3 regions of the Streptomyces sp. NPDC050439 genome follow, and region 1 is predicted to be linked to each of the others. Evidence: riboswitches for the same ligand, from Rfam matches in the RefSeq annotation. Region 1 holds a riboswitch; each other region holds the start of a gene.

The links. Region 1 has a riboswitch for cyclic di-AMP ahead of AB0I66_RS17665 (C40 family peptidase). Riboswitches for the same ligand answer to the same signal wherever they lie in the genome.
Region 2: another riboswitch for cyclic di-AMP. It lies ahead of AB0I66_RS33135 (transglycosylase family protein); the one in region 1 lies ahead of AB0I66_RS17665 (C40 family peptidase).
Region 3: another riboswitch for cyclic di-AMP. It lies ahead of AB0I66_RS23900 (M23 family metallopeptidase); the one in region 1 lies ahead of AB0I66_RS17665 (C40 family peptidase).

Annotation. Positions count from the first base shown of each region.
Region 1 is NZ_JBFAJT010000004.1:69,304-74,468, reverse strand. Features, by position in the region: gene AB0I66_RS17675 (peptidoglycan DD-metalloendopeptidase family protein) at 1-1,003, shown strand, start outside; gene pcrA (DNA helicase PcrA) at 1,033-3,573, opposite strand; cyclic di-AMP (ydaO/yuaA leader) riboswitch at 3,817-3,974, shown strand; gene AB0I66_RS17665 (C40 family peptidase) at 3,982-5,165, shown strand, end outside.
Region 2 is NZ_JBFAJT010000009.1:134,440-139,604, forward strand. Features, by position in the region: gene AB0I66_RS33125 (septum formation initiator family protein) at 1-170, opposite strand, end outside; gene eno (phosphopyruvate hydratase) at 309-1,589, opposite strand; gene AB0I66_RS33135 (transglycosylase family protein) at 1,816-2,523, opposite strand; cyclic di-AMP (ydaO/yuaA leader) riboswitch at 2,527-2,721, opposite strand; gene AB0I66_RS33140 (transglycosylase family protein) at 2,903-3,895, opposite strand; gene AB0I66_RS33145 (cytochrome P450) at 4,059-5,165, opposite strand, start outside.
Region 3 is NZ_JBFAJT010000005.1:629,631-634,795, forward strand. Features, by position in the region: gene AB0I66_RS23885 (GNAT family N-acetyltransferase) at 1-1,586, opposite strand, end outside; gene AB0I66_RS23890 (HPr family phosphocarrier protein) at 1,720-2,001, shown strand; gene AB0I66_RS23895 (GntR family transcriptional regulator) at 2,156-2,842, opposite strand; gene AB0I66_RS23900 (M23 family metallopeptidase) at 3,070-3,873, opposite strand; cyclic di-AMP (ydaO/yuaA leader) riboswitch at 3,886-4,049, opposite strand; gene AB0I66_RS23905 (pitrilysin family protein) at 4,263-5,165, opposite strand, start outside.

The DNA of each region.
Region 1 (5,165 bases):
CCAGGACACGCCCGGAGCGCCGGACACATACGAGGCTCCCGAACCGTACGAGCATTCGCCTTACGACACCGGGTCCTACGCCACCGCGTCGTACGACTCCGGCCCTCCCTCCCCCGACGCCTACGCTCAACCGGTTCCCGCCGAGCACGAGTTCACACCCGACGAGGCTCCCGCCGATTCACTCGGCCCGGTCGAGCCGACCCGCAGGGTCTCCGCGGGTGACGACGAGCCTCCGCTCATGGACCGTTCGCACGGCTCCCGCTCTCGGGCCCGCCGCCGCTCCCCCGCCAAGCGCTCCGCGCTCTTCACCGTCGCCGTGCCCTCCGCCTGCGTGATGGGCGTCGCGGGTATCGCCGCGGCGTCCGTGGGCAACTTCGGCGGCGACGACGGCAAGGAGACGCAGGCGGCAACGGCCCCGGACCCCACGTCGGTGCAGCCCTCCGCCGCGAACAACAAGCTCGACACGCAGCTGGCGAACCTCTCGGCGGACGCCGGTGACTTCGCGGACCGCGCGAGCCGCACGCAGGAACGTATCGACCTCAAGGCGGAGAAGGTCGCCGCCCAGAAGAAGGCCGCCGAGGAGGCCGCGCGCAAGGAGCGCCTGCGCCCGAAGTTCTCTTTGCCGGTGAAGCAGCACGGTCTGAGCGCGTACTACGGCCAGGCCGGCGTCAACTGGATGTCCGCGCACTCCGGAATCGACTTCCCGGTGTCGTACGGCACCGAGGTGCTCGCCGCCACCGACGGCACGGTCTCCACGAAGTGGAACAGCGCCTACGGCAACATGGCGATCGTGACCGCCAAGGACGGCACGGAGACGTGGTACTGCCACCTCTCCACGCACAAGATCTCCAGCGGCCCCGTCAAGGCGGGCGACCCCATCGCCTTCTCCGGGAACTCCGGCAACTCCACTGGTCCGCACCTGCACTTCGAGGTGCGTCCCGCGGGCGGCTCGGCCATCGACCCGCTGCCGTGGCTGCGCAGCCACAACCTCGACCCGACGTAACTCCGGCCGCCCCCGCGGCTCCTGGGGCCCTAGAGCTTCTCCACCGGCGCGTACCGCAGGAGGAGCCGCTTCGGCTTCGGCTCTCCGAAGTCCACCGTCGCCTCGGCGTTCGCGCCCGTCCCCTTCACGCCGACCACGGTCCCGAGGCCGAACTGGTCGTGCGTGACCCGGTCCCCGACCGCGAGCGCGACCACCGGCTTCTCCGACGCGCGACGCGTGGCGAAGCCCTGGGCGCCGCCGGTCCGCGAGCGGGACGACGACAAGGAGGAGGCGATCCCGGCTGCGGGGCCGGAAGTGGCCGGCGCGCCGACGGAACCCTTCCGCTTCCAGTCCAGGTGCGCCTCCGGGATCTCCTCCAGGAAGCGTGAGGGCGGGTTGTACGAGGGCTGTCCCCAGGCGCTGCGCATCGAGGACCGCGTCAGATAGAGCCGCTCACGCGCGCGCGTGATGCCCACATACGCGAGGCGGCGCTCCTCCTCCAGCTCCTTGACCTGGCCGAGGGAGCGCATGTGCGGGAAGACTCCGTCCTCCATGCCGGTCAGGAAGACGACCGGGAACTCCAGGCCCTTGGCGGTGTGCAGTGTCATCAGCGTGATGACTCCGGAGCCGTCGTCCTCCTCGTCCGGGATCTGGTCGGAGTCGGCGACGAGCGCGACCCTTTCCAGGAACTCGGAGAGCGTGCCGGACACGCCAGTGCCCGCGGCCTCCTCGCCCTCGGTCGCGCCTTCGACTTCGCCTTCGCCTTCGCTGTCGCTGTCGTTGTCGCTTTCAGCGGTCGCCGCACCGCTGTCCTGCTCGAACTCCAGGGCCACGGCGGCGAGTTCCTGGAGGTTCTCGATGCGGGTCTCGTCCTGCGGGTCGGTCGAGGCCTGCAACTCGGCCAGATACCCGGTCCGTTCGAGCACGGCCTCCAGGACCACGGCGGGCCCCGCGCCGGACTCGACGATGGTCCGCAGCTCCTCCATCAGGACGTTGAAACGCTTGACGGCGTTCGCCGAGCGGGCCGCCATTCCGTACGCCTCATCGACGCGCTTCAGGGCCTGCGGGAAGGAGATCTTCTCGCGCTGCGAGAGCGCGTCGATCATCGCCTCCGCGCGGTCACCGATACCCCTCTTGGGCACGTTCAGAATGCGCCGCAGTGGGACGGAGTCCTCCGGGTTGGCGAGCACGCGCAGATACGCGAGGACGTCCCGGACCTCCTTGCGCTCGTAGAAGCGGACGCCGCCGACGACCTTGTAGGGCAGGCCGACGCGGATGAAGATCTCTTCGAAGACACGCGACTGCGCGTTCGTCCGGTAGAAGATCGCGACGTCGCCCGCCTTCGCGTCGCCCGCGTCGGTGAGCCGGTCGATCTCGTCGGCGACGAACTGCGCCTCGTCGTGCTCGGTGTCGGCGACATAGCCGGTGATGCCGGCGCCCGCGCCCGCGTTGGTCCACAGGTTCTTGGGGCGGCGGCTTTCGTTGCGCTCGATGACTGCGTTGGCCGCGGTCAGGATCGTCTGCGTGGAGCGGTAGTTCTGCTCCAGGAGGATCGTGGTCGCGTCGGGGTAGTCCTCCTCGAACTGGAGGATGTTGCGGATCGTCGCGCCGCGGAAGGCGTAGATCGACTGGTCGGCGTCACCCACGACACACAGCTCGGCCGGGTCGTCGCCCTCGCCTCCGGAGGGGCCCACCAGCTCGCGCACCAGGGCGTACTGCGCGTGGTTGGTGTCCTGGTACTCGTCGACCATGACGTGGCGGAAGCGGCGGCGGTAGTGCTCGGCGACGTCCGGGAACGCGCGGAACATGTGGACCGTCGTCATGATCAGGTCGTCGAAGTCGAGGGCGTTCGCCTCGCGCAGCCGCGACTGGTACATCGCGTACGCCTGGGCGAGCGCCTTCTCGAAGCCGTCGGCGGCCTGTCCCGCGAAGGTCTCCTCGTCGATCAGCTCGTTCTTCAGGTTCGAGATCTTGGCGCTGAAGGACTTCGGCGGGAACTTCTTCGGGTCGATGTCCAGGTCACGGCAGACCAGCGCCATCAGCCGCTTGGAGTCGGCGGCGTCGTAGATCGAGAAGGAGGAGGTGAAGCCCAGCTTCTTCGACTCGCGGCGCAGGATGCGGACGCAGGCGCTGTGGAAGGTCGACACCCACATCGCGTTCGCCCGCGGTCCGACGAGCTGCTCGACGCGCTCCTTCATCTCGCCCGCGGCCTTGTTCGTGAACGTGATCGCCAGGATCTGTCCCGGGTGCACGTGCCGCTCGGCCAGGAGATACGCGATGCGGTGCGTCAGGACCCGGGTCTTGCCGGAGCCCGCGCCCGCGACGATGAGCAGCGGTGAGTCCGCGTGCACGACGGCCGCGCGCTGGTTCTCGTTCAGCCCGTCGAGCAGGGCCGCCGGGTCGATCACGGGGCGCGGGGCGCCGCCGCGGTAGTGCGCGTCCCGGGGTACGGGCGCGTCGAACTTCCCGTCGAACAGATCGTCCGGAACGGATTCCGGGGCACTGTCCTCGGGCGGCGGCGGGGGCTCCTCCTCGGAAGCCCGCGAGGGCTTGAGGTCCGCCAGGAAGCTGTCATCAAAGAGGCTGCTCATCGCCTCCCGAGTCTAGGCGGCCCCACTGACAACCCGCCCCGGGTTCCGGCCACGTCCACCCGCACACGGCCCGCCCGCGGATCGTCACGTTCCGCGACTGCGCTGCGTGTCCGCGTCAAGGGCTTCGTAAAGTAACGAAAATGTATCGGGCATATCGAACATCAACCTTCACACGGACCACACGAGTTGGCTACCGTGCTCCGCGGGCTGCTCGTACTCCCACCGGCGAACCCCGCCGGTAACGGGTGGCCTCCGCCGAGTTCGATCTCCTCGGAGCCGGGGACCCACCAAGAACTTGGGGTGAATCGGTCCCGTACGCAGTACGGGACTGTAGGGCAACCTTCCGGAACCACCCGCCCGAACCCGACAGCTAACCCGGTAGGCGGTCTACGGAAGGAGTCGCCTCCCTTGGCGTCGCACCGCAAGCCGCGGGCCCGCATCACCGGTCTGCGCACCGCTCCGGCCCTCGGCATCACGACGGCAGCCCTCACCTCCGTGGCCCTCCTGTCACAGAGCGCGCAAGCGGCACCGTCAGCGCCCCGGAAGCCCAGCCTCGAAGAGGTGCAGAAGAAGGTCGACGACCTCTACCACCAGGCGGGCGTGGCCACCCAGAAGTACAACTCGGTCAAGGAGCGCACCGACAAGCAGCGCAAGAAGGTCGACACCCTTCTCGACGACGTGGCCGAGCGCGCCGACAAGCTGAACGAGGCCCGCCGGCAGCTGGGCACGTTCGCCGCGGCCCAGTACCGCACCGGCGGCGTCTCCGAGACCGCCACGATGATGCTCGCCGACGACCCGCAGGGGTACTTCGACCAGAACCACCTGTCGGACCGGCTGACCGCACGCCAGAAGAAGGCGGTCGACGACTACCAGACGCAGCAGGCCTCGGCCACGAAGCAGCGCACGAAGGCCGCCAAGAGCCTGGAGACGCTGAGCGACTCGCGGAACGATCTGCGGACGAGCAAGCAGACCGTCCAGAAGAAGCTGGGCAAGGCGCGCACGCTGCTCTCGGAGCTGACGGCCGAGGAGAAGGCGCGGCTCGCGGCGATCGAGAAGAAGAAGGAAGAAGAGGCCAAGCGCAAGGCCGCCGAGCTGGCGCGCAAGCAGGAGGCCGAGGCGGAGGCCAAGCGCAAGGCGGCGGAAGAGGCCGCGGCCAAGGAGCGCGAGAAGGAGACCCCGGACTCGGGCACGGGGTCGGGTACGGGCTCGGGTTCCGACACCGGCACGGGTTCCGGCTCCGGCTCCGGCGGCACGGACAGTGGTTACGCGACGAAGGCCGCGAAGGTGATCAACTTCGCCGAGGCGCAGATCGGCAAGCCGTATGTGTGGGGCGCGACCGGGCCCGACTCCTACGACTGCTCCGGGCTCACCCAGGACGCGTGGAAGGCCGCGGGGATCTCTCTGCCGCGTACGACGTGGGACCAGGTGAAGGTCGGCACGACCGTGAAGACGGCCGACGCCAAGCCCGGCGACCTGGTGTTCTTCTACGACGACATCAGCCACGTCGGGATCTACATCGGCGACGGCAAGATGATCCACGCCCCGAAGCCGGGTACGAACGTCCGCGTCGAGTCGATCTACTACATGCCCAT
Region 2 (5,165 bases), on a different contig from region 1:
GCGACGACCAGCGAGCACAGCACGAGCGCGAGGAGCGCGGCGCGTCCCGTGAGCCGGGAGCGGCGCGCCTGGCGCTTGGTCTGGGAGCGGTAGACACGCTCCGCGGTCTGCTCGCCGAGCAGCCGCAGCCTGGTCGCGGTGGAGAACCGGTCGCGGTCCTTCACGGCCATGTGTGCCGCCTCCCCGATACGTACGAACGTCCCCGCACACGGTACGGGACCGAGTACGGGGACGTACGTATCTACTCAGCGGAGCCGAGCACCTGAGCTGTTCAGCCCTTGAAGCGGGGGACCGCCGAGCGCAGGGCGTCAGCCCTTGAAGCGGGGAAACGCGCTACGGCCCGCGTACACCGCGGCGTCGTCCAGGATCTCCTCGATGCGCAGGAGCTGGTTGTACTTGGCGACGCGCTCGGAGCGGGCCGGGGCGCCGGTCTTGATCTGGCCGCAGTTGGTGGCGACGGCGAGGTCGGCGATGGTGACGTCCTCGGTCTCGCCGGAGCGGTGCGACATCATGCACTTGAAGCCGCTGCGCTGCGCCATCTCGACGGCGTCGAGGGTCTCGGTCAGCGAGCCGATCTGGTTGACCTTCACCAGGAGGGCGTTGGCCGACTTCTCCTCGATGCCACGGGCGAGGCGCTCGGGGTTGGTGACGAACAGGTCGTCGCCGACGAGCTGGACCTTGTCGCCGAGCTTCTCGGTGATGACGTTCCAGCCGGCCCAGTCGTCCTCGAACAGCGGGTCCTCGATGGAGACGAGGGGGTACGAGGCGACGAGCTCCTCGTAGTACTCGGTCATCTCGGCGGCCGAGCGGGACTTGCCCTCGAAGTCGTACGAGCCGTCCTTGTAGAACTCGGACGCGGCGACGTCGAGCGCGAGCGCGATCTGCTCGCCGGGGACGTAACCGGCCTGCTTGATGGCCTCGAGGATGAGGTCGAGCGCGGCGCGGTTGGACTCCAGGTTCGGGGCGAAGCCGCCCTCGTCGCCCAGGCCGGTGGAGAGGCCCTTGTCCTTCAGGACCTTCTTCAGCGTGTGGTAGACCTCGGTGCCCCAGCGCAGGGCCTCGGAGAACGACTCGGCGCCGATCGGCGCGATCATGAACTCCTGGATGTCGACGTTCGAGTCGGCGTGCGACCCGCCGTTCAGGATGTTCATCATCGGAACGGGCAGCAGGTGCGCGTTCGGGCCGCCGAGGTAGCGGAAGAGCGGGAGGTCGGAGGCCTCCGACGCGGCGTGCGCGACGGCGAGCGAGACGCCGAGGATGGCGTTGGCGCCGAGCGAGCCCTTGTTGTCGGTGGCGTCGAGGTCGAACATCGCCTGGTCGATCAGGCGCTGCTCGGTCGCGTCGTACCCGACGAGCTCCGGGCCGATCTGCTCGATGACGGCGAGGACGGCCTTCTCCACGCCCTTGCCCATGTAACGGTTGGGGTCACCGTCACGGAGTTCGATGGCCTCGAAAGCACCGGTGGACGCACCGGACGGAACGGCGGCACGACCCGTGCTGCCGTCGTCGAGGCCGACCTCGACCTCGACCGTGGGGTTGCCTCGGGAGTCCAGGATTTCCCGGGCTACGACGACGTCGATGGACGGCACGAGCATCTCCTTCTGGGATGTGACGCGGGTACGCGAGGCGTTGGCCTCGCGGACACGAGCCTAACCGGCTCCCGGACAAGAGCCAGCCGAGCGACCGTCCTGTGGACAAACCGAGAGCAAAAAGTTTCCGAACGGAACAAACATACCCCGCCCCGGTGCGTACGGGGGATACGCGCACCGGGGCGGGGTGGACCCGAGGGGACGGGGTGGGGACGGCAGCTACCGCTTAGCTCAGGTGGAGCTGCTGACCGGGGAAGATCATGTCGGCGTTCTCGATGATGTCGCCGTTGAGCTTGTACACCTTGTGCCAGCCGCCCTTGACGTCCTCCGCCTTGGCGATCTTGGAGAGGGTGTCACCCTTCTTGACCTTGTACTCGCCGTCACCCTTCTTGACCGTCTTGCCGGTCGGGGTCTCGACGGTCTTCTTGGACTCGGCCTTCGGCGCGGCCTCCGCCTTCGGAGCGGCCTGCTGCGGCTGCTCGGTCTGCGGCGTGGGCTGGCTCTTGGGCTGCTCCTGGGTCTGCTGCGGGGCGCTCTCCTGCGCACCGCCACCCTCGTTGGAGGCGCCCGAGAGGCCGACACCGCAGCTCGGCCAGGCACCCTTGCCCTGACCCGCGAGGACCTTCTCGCCGATCTCGATCTGCTGGGCCTTGGAGGCCTTGTCGGCGGTGGGCGCGTACTTCGTGCCGCCGTACGCCGCCCAGGTGGACGACGAGAACTGCAGGCCGCCCGTGTAGCCGTTGCCGGTGTTGATGGACCAGTTGCCGCCCGACTCGCACTGGGCGACGGCGTCCCACTCGGAGTTCGTGGCGGCGGAGGCCTGGCCGGCCGCCATCAGCGGGGCTGCGACCGCGACACCGGTGACGCCGGCGAGCGTGGCGACACGGGTGGCCTTGGACGGGCGGCGGTGCTTGCCCTTGCTGGAAAACAGCATGAGTGATCCCCTCACCGACGCCTGCGAGGTGAGCTGTCGGGTTCGGGCCGATGAAGTTGCCCGGCCGCACTTCCTGAGTGCGACTTAACCCCTAGCCGTTCCCGTCCGTCTCCCCGCCTCGCTCTCGCGAGGCCGTTCAACGGCCGGGCCCGGCGGAAACCTTGGGTCCCCCGCTCCTGCCTACGGCGCTTACGCGACGACTGTTCCCGAACGGCCGTTGGCAGGACTCGGCGTACCGACCGGCGGGGCCCGCTGTGGCGAGCGGTCACGACCGTAGACATGCGATCGCCCGAATTTCAAAGACGATCAGGGCTTCTGAGACCCATGTCTCACTTGCGCCAATTGGGACATCAAGCGCAAAGCGACTCGCCAACTACCCCTACTTTTCGCCCAAATCGAGGCTCTGACCGGGAAGGATGAGGTCGGGGTCGGTGCCGACCGACTTCTCGTTCTCGGCGTACAGCTCGGTCCACCCGCCCTGCACCTCCAGGTCGTCGGCGATGACCGAGAGGCTGTCCCCGGAACGGACCGTGTACGTCCCGTCGGTGACGTCGTGCTCGCGCTCGTCGCCGCGTGAGGCGTGCCGGCCCGAACCCTCGCGGGCTGAGCCTTCGGACGCCTCGTCGTCGGCGCTGCCGCCGCGGTGGCGGCCTTCGCCCTCGCCGGTGGAGGGGGTGGGGGCGGGCGAAGTGGCCTCTTCGCGCCCGGACTTGTCCGGGTCACCGGACTTGGTCGAGTCACCGGCCTCGGCCGACTCGTCCGAGTCATCCGACTTGCCCGACTCGTCGTGATTCTTGTCTCGTGACGCGTCGTCGGCGTCCGGCTTCCCGGACGGCTCGGCGTCGTCCGAGGGGTCGGCCGACTCGCTCGGCGACGCGTCCGTCTCATCCGACCCGCCCGGCTTCGACGACTCGTCGTCCGAACCGGTCGATTCCGACGGCTCGTCAGAAGGGATGGTCGTGATCGGGGCGCCCGGGTCGACGTCGGCGGCGGCGCCGCCCTCGGTGAGACCGGCGACCGGCGCGCAGCTCGGCCAGTGGTCGGGCCCCTGGTCGTCGAGAATCTTCTCGGCCACGGAGATCTGCTGGGAACGGCTCGCCTGGTCGGCGCTCGGCGCGAAGTCGAGGCCGCCGTACTCCTCCCAGGTCTCCTGCGAGAGCTGGAGCCCGCCGTAGTAGCCGTTGCCCGCGTCCGAGCTCCAGGATCCGCCGCTCTCGCACTCCGCGACCTTGTCCCACGTGGCGGTGTCCGCCGCGCTCGCGCTGGTGGCGCCGAGCAGCGGGATCGCGATGGCCGATCCCGCCACTCCTGCCGCGACGATCAGGGCCGGGGCCTGGCGGGGGCGTCGGTGACGACCATTGCCGGAGAGCATGCGGTTGCCTTTCGCGTGACTGGAGCGACGACTGCGGCACGGGATGCCGAGTCGTCGGTGAACGTAGCGGCAGTCGAACGCTTGTCACAAGTCGATGCAGCGGAGATCACGTGAAAGTCACAGTCTTGACGGTCCGTCAGCTAAACGTCGTTCCAGGGGTCGATTATTTGCTCTGCTGTGCGGGTGTGAACTCCACGGGAAGCGTGCGCAGTCCCCGCATGATCAGCCCGCCGCGCCATCTCAAATCACCAGGTTCCACCGCCAGGCGCAGGTCAGGGAGGCGCCGCAGGAGGGTCGCGAGGGCGGCCTGCCCTTCGAGTCTGGCCAGCGGTGCGCCGAGACAGTAATGAATGCCATGGCCGTAGCCGAGGTGTTGGTTGTCGCGGCGGGAGAGGTCGAGCGTGTCCGGCCGGTCGAATCGCGCGGGGTCGCGATCAGCGGCGGCGAGGACCACGAGGACGGGGTCGCCGGCGGCGATGTCCTCCCCTCCGACGGTCAGCGGCTCGGTGGCGTACCGCCAGGTGGCGAGTTCGACGGGACCGTCGAAGCGGAGGAGCTCCTCCAGTCCCGTTTCCAGGAGGCCGATGTCGCCGCCCGCGAGCGACTCCTGGAGCCGCTCGCGCTGCTCGGGGTGGGTGAGGAGGGCGTACGTGCCGTTGCCGATGAGATTGACGGTGGTCTCGAATCCCGCGAAGAGAAGGATGAAGGCCATCGCGGCGGCCTCGTTCTCGGTGAGGTGCTCGCCGTGGTCGGAGGCGCGGATGAGTCCGGAGATGAGGTCGTCGCCCGGCTCCAGCCGCTTGCGGTGGATCAGCTCGGCGAGATAGCCGCGCATCTTCTTGACGGACCGGGCGACCCCGCCCCTGGGCCCTCCCCCGTGCCGGATCATCATGCCCGCCCAGTCGCGGAAGTCGTCCTGGTCCTCGCGGGGGACGCCGAGCAGGTCGCAGATCGCGTAGATGGGGAGCGGGAAGGCGAAGTCGTGGATGAGGTCGGCCTCCCCCTTCTCCGCGAACTGGTCGATGAGGTGGTCGGTCAGTTCCTGGACGCGGGGGGCGAACTCGGCGATACGGCGGGGCGTGAACGCCTTGGAGACGAGGCGGCGCAGGCGGGTGTGGTCCGGCGGGTCGATGTTGAGCAGATGCGTCATGAGGTTGGCGCTGCGCTCGCCGGGGATGCCGGTCTTGCCCTTCGCGGGCTCGCCGTGATGGGCCGGGTTCTTGCTGAGCCGCTGGTCGGCGAGCGCCTGCTTGGCGTCGGCGTACCGGGT
Region 3 (5,165 bases), on a different contig from region 1:
ACACACGCGTCGTACGTGAGTAGCCCGAGCGACTCGGAGTTCCCGAGGATCGCCACCCGCGGCCCGGAGGGCAACGGCTGCCCCGCGAGCAGCAGCCCCGCGTCCACCATCTCCGTCACGGTGTCGACCCGGATGACCCCGGCCTGGCGGAGCAGCGCCGACACCGTGGCATACGGAAGCCGCGTGGCCTGCACCGCGTGCCCCGTGGGCGCGATCCCGCTGTGCTTCGCCCCCTGCACCACGACCAGCGGCTTCGCCGTCGCCGCGCGCCGGGCGAGCCGCGTGAACTTGCGCGGGTTGCCGATGGATTCGAGGTACATCAGGGCGACATCGGTGTCCGGGTCCTCGTACCAGTACTGCAGGACGTCGTTGCCGGACACATCCGCGCGGTTGCCCGCGCTCACGAAGGTCGACAGGCCCGCACCACGCCGGTGCAGGCCGGAGAGGAGCGCGATGCCGATCGCGCCGGACTGCGTGAAGAGGCCGATCCTGCCGCGCTCGGGAGGGTGCGGGGCCAGCGACGCGTTGAGCCGCACGTCCGGCGACGTGTTGATGACCCCGAAGGCGTTCGGGCCGAGGATGCGCGTGCCGTACGACCGAGCCTGGCGCACCAGTTCACGCTGCCGCTCCCGCCCTTCGGGGCCGCTCTCCGCGTACCCGGCGGAGATCACGACGAGCCCGAGCACGCCACGCTCCCCGCACTCGTCGACGGCCTGCGGCACCCGCTCGGCGGGCACGGTGACCACGGCGAGCTCGACGGCCTCGTCGATGTCCCGCACGGAGCGGTACGCGGGCACCCCGTCGACCTCGGTGCTCTCCCCCGCCTCGAAGTCGAACGCACTGTTCACCGCGTACAGCCGTCCCGTGAAGCCCGCTTCGCGCAGGTTCCGCAGGACGCTGCGCCCCACGCCGCCCGGCGTGCGTCCGACGCCGATCACCGCGACCGACTTCGGCGTGAGCAGCCGCTGCACCGACCGCGCCTCGGCCCGCTGCTCGCGGGCGCGCTGCACGGCGAGCGAGCGGTCGGTCGGCTCCAGATCGAACTCGAGCCGTACGACGCCGTCCTCGAAGCTGCGCTTCTGCTGGTAGCCCGCATCCGTGAACACCTTGATCATCTTGGTGTTCGCGGGCAGCACCTCGGCGGCGAAACGGCGGATGCCGCGCTCCCTGGCTACGGCGGCGATGTGTTCGAGAAGGGTGGAGGCCACTCCCCTGCCCTGGTGGGCGTCCTGCACGAGGAAGGCGACCTCGGCCTCGTCGGCGGGCGCGCTGGCGGACATGCCGCGCTCGTCGATGCGGTCGAAGCGGACGGTGGCGATGAACTCGCCGCCCACGGTGGCCGCGAGACCCACCCGGTCCACCTGGTCGTGATGGGTGAAGCGGTGCACGTCCTTGGCGGACAGGCGGGGGTAGGGCGCGAAGAAGCGGTAGTACTTCGACTCGTCCGAGACCTGTTCGTAGAAGCTGACCAGGCGGTCCGCGTCCTCGGCCGTGATCGGCCTGATCCGGGCGGTGCCTCCGTCACGCAGGACGACGTCCGCTTCCCAGTGGGAGGGGTATGCGTGCCGGTCCGACGGGGTCTGCATGGGCCCAGGGTACGGGTCGCGGGGGTGCCTTGGCCGGGGCAGGCTAGGAGACGTCGAACAGCCGGCGGAGCACTCGTGACGGCATGAGACACTGGTCTAGACAAGTGTGAGACACCTGGAAGGGCAGCAACACATGGCTGAGCGCCGCGTCAACGTCGGCTGGGCCGAGGGCCTTCACGCCCGACCCGCCTCCATCTTCGTCCGCGCGGCCACCGCCGCCGGCGTCCCCGTGACGATCGCCAAGGCTGACGGCAACCCCGTGAACGCCGCCTCCATGCTCGCGGTGCTCGGTCTGGGCGCGCAGGGCGGCGAGGAGATCGTGCTCGCCTCCGAGGCCGAGGGTGCGGACGCCGCCCTCGACCGTCTGGCGAAGCTGGTCGCGGACGGCCTCGAGGAACTCCCCGAGACCGTCTAGTAAAGACTGGTACTCATACGCCGAAGGGCCTGCCCCCGAAATAGGGGCGGGCCCTTCGGCGTTTTTCCACTGCTATTCGGGCAGTATTCGGGCAGCAGAAATAACGCCCCCCTCAATAGCGCTTCTTTCCACTTCTTTGTATACGGCGCCTCTGTTAAAGCCGCAGACCCACCGTGTTTACGGAATGTTGCGAACCCCTCACACCGGAGAGATGGCGCACGAAGCGCGGCCGGTGCGCGGCGGCCGTCCGCTCCGTGTGCTGAGCGGTGAGCGCGCGGGCCCGTTCCGCGTCCCCGCGAGCGACCGCGTCGACGATCGCGGCGTGCTCGGCCCAGGTCTCGGCGGGAGCGGCCGCCGTCTCGACCACGTACATCCAGGCGATCTTGTGCCGGAGCTGGGTGAGCAGTGCCGTGAGGCCCGGGCTGCCGGACGCCTGGGCGAGCGTCTCGTGGAACCAGCCGCCCAGGGAGCGCAGATCCTCGCTCTGGCCGCGCCTCGACCGCTCCTGGCCGAGCCTGACGAGACCGCGCAGGACCTTCAGATGCGCCTCCGTGCGACGCTGGGCGGCGCGGGCCGCGCCCAGCGGCTCCAGGAGCGCGCGGATCTCCAGGAGGTCGGCGGCCTCCTGCTCGGTGGGCTCCGCGACGCACGCGCCCGCGTGCCGGCGCGTGACGACGAAGCCCTCCGCCTCAAGGGTGCGCAGGGCTTCGCGCACCGGGACGCGGGAGACTCCGTAGCGGCGCGCGAGCAGTTCCTCGGTGAGCCGGCCACCCCGTTCGTAGACACCGGACACGATGTCGTCCCGGATGGCCGTGCATACCGAGTGCGCGGGAATGCGCATGACTGACCTCCGCCTTAATCCCCGCGTAACGCGGTCGATCGACGCCTGTTCTGCGACTCTATTGCAGGACGGCCGAATTTCCGACGGCAGGCCGAAATCCAGGGATACTTTTGGCCAAAGGAGATACGGGAACGACGAAAGCCCCGGCTCTCGACGAGCCGGGGCTTTCGGTGAATCAGTGGCGCTGCGTGCGTCCGCCGTCGACCGCGGGGATCAGACCGCCGGAATCAGACGTTAACGCCGTGCGAGCGGAGGTACGAGACGGGGTCGATGTCCGTGCCGTAGTCCGCGCCGGTGCGGGCCTCGAAGTGCAGGTGCGGGCCGCTGGAGTTGCCGGTGGAGCCGGAGAGGCCTATCTGCTGGCCCGGAGTGACCGCCTGGCCGACCGTGACACCGAGGGACGACATGTGGCCGTACTGGGTGTACGTGCCGTCGTTCATCTTGATGACCACGTTGTTGCCGTAGGCGCCGCCCCAGCCGGCCTCGACGACGGTGCCGGAGCCGACCGCGTGGACCGAGGTGCCGGACGCGGCGTGGAAGTCGACGCCGGTGTGGCTGCCGGAGGACCACATGGCGCCGCCGGTCTGGTAGCCCGTGGAGACGTACGAACCGGAGATCGGGGAGACGTAGCTGTTGAGGCGCTTGCGCTCGGCCTCGCGAGCGGCGCGCTCCTTGGCCTCGCGCTCCTTCTTGGCCTTGGCCTTCGCCTCGGCCTCGGCCTTGCGCTTCGCCTCTTCGGCCTTCTTCTTGGCGGCCTCTTCGGCCTTCTTGGCGGCCGCGGCGTCGTCGGCGGCCTGCTGCTGGGCGGCGGCCTGCGCGTCGATGCTCTCGGCGAGCGAGTCGCCGACGGAGATGGCCTGGGTCAGGCCGGTGTGCTCAAGGGCCGCCGCGTCGTCGGCGGCGAGCGCCGGAGCGGCCAGGCCTCCGATGACACCGGTGGTGGTGAGGGCTGCGACGCCCGCCACGTTCGCGGTGGTACGCGTGAGGCGGCTCGGGCGACGGTGCTTCCCGGTGGCACGGGTGAACGCCATGAAGCGGCTGATCCTTTCCTTCCTTCTCGCCTACCGGGTTAGCTGACGGGTTCGGAGCAGGAAGGTCTCCTACGAGTCCCTCACCTGACGGCAAGGTTCCCGATTCACCCCAAGGGGACATGTGGGTCCCCGGCTCCCCTGGCTCGCGCCGTACGGGGACTCGGCGATGACTGTCCGGTGCCGCGGGTGCGACTACTGCATGACGAACAGCCGGGATGACGCTAAGCGGGCCATCTTTCAAACGACAAACGGATCAGAGCTTTTGTAGCGCACGCCACAGGTCAGACACGTAACCTCCATACCAATTCGGACATATGAGGACCCCAGTGGTTAATCTCAGCCACTGGGGTCCCGATATGTCCTGACTGTCACTCAGCCTGTCACCATGCTCAGCCGGTGACGACACTCACTTCACCGATGCCGAGCGCCCTGACGGGCTCCTCGATCTGCGCGGCGTCACCGACGAGCACCGTCACCAGGCGGTCCACCGGGAAGGCGCTCACGACGGCGGCAGTGGCCTCCACGGTGCCGGTCGCGGCCAACTGGCGGTACAGCTGCGCCTGGAAGTCGTCCGGCAGGTGCTGCTCGACCTGATCGGCGAGGGTGGCCGCGACGGACGCCGCCATCTCGTACTTGAGCGGGGCGACGCCCACCAGGTTCTGCACGGCGACATCGCGCTCGGCGTCCGTGAGGCCGTCGGCCGCGAGGGTGCGCAGGACCTTCCACAGGTCGTCGAGCGCCGGGCCCGTGGACTCGGTGTCCACGGAGCCGCTGATGGCGAGCATCGCGGCGCCGGTGCCGTCCGGTGCGGAACGCAGGACCTGGGCGAACGACCGTACGCCGTAGGTGTATCCCTTCTCCTCGCGCAGGACGCGGTCCAGGCGTGAGGTGAGGGTGCCGCCGAGGCAGTACGTGCCGAGCACCTGCGCGGGCCAGACGCGGTCGTGGCGGTCCGGTCCCACGCGGCCGATGAGCAGCTGCGTCTGGACCGCTCCGGGGCGGTCCACGATGACGACACGCCCGGTGTCGTCCGCGGTCACGGGGGGCACCGGACGCGGCTCGGCGGTGCCTCCCGTCCAGGCGCCGACGGTGTCGGCGAGAACGGCGTCCAGGTCGACGCCGGTCAGGTCGCCCACGACGACGGCGGTCGCCGTGGCGGGCCGCACGTGCTTCTCGTAGAAGGTGCGAACCGCCGCCGAGTCGATGGCCGTGACCGTCTCCTCGGTGCCCTGACGGGGGCGCGACATGCGGGAGGTCGCCGGGAAGAGCTGCCGGGAGAGCTCCTTGGCGGC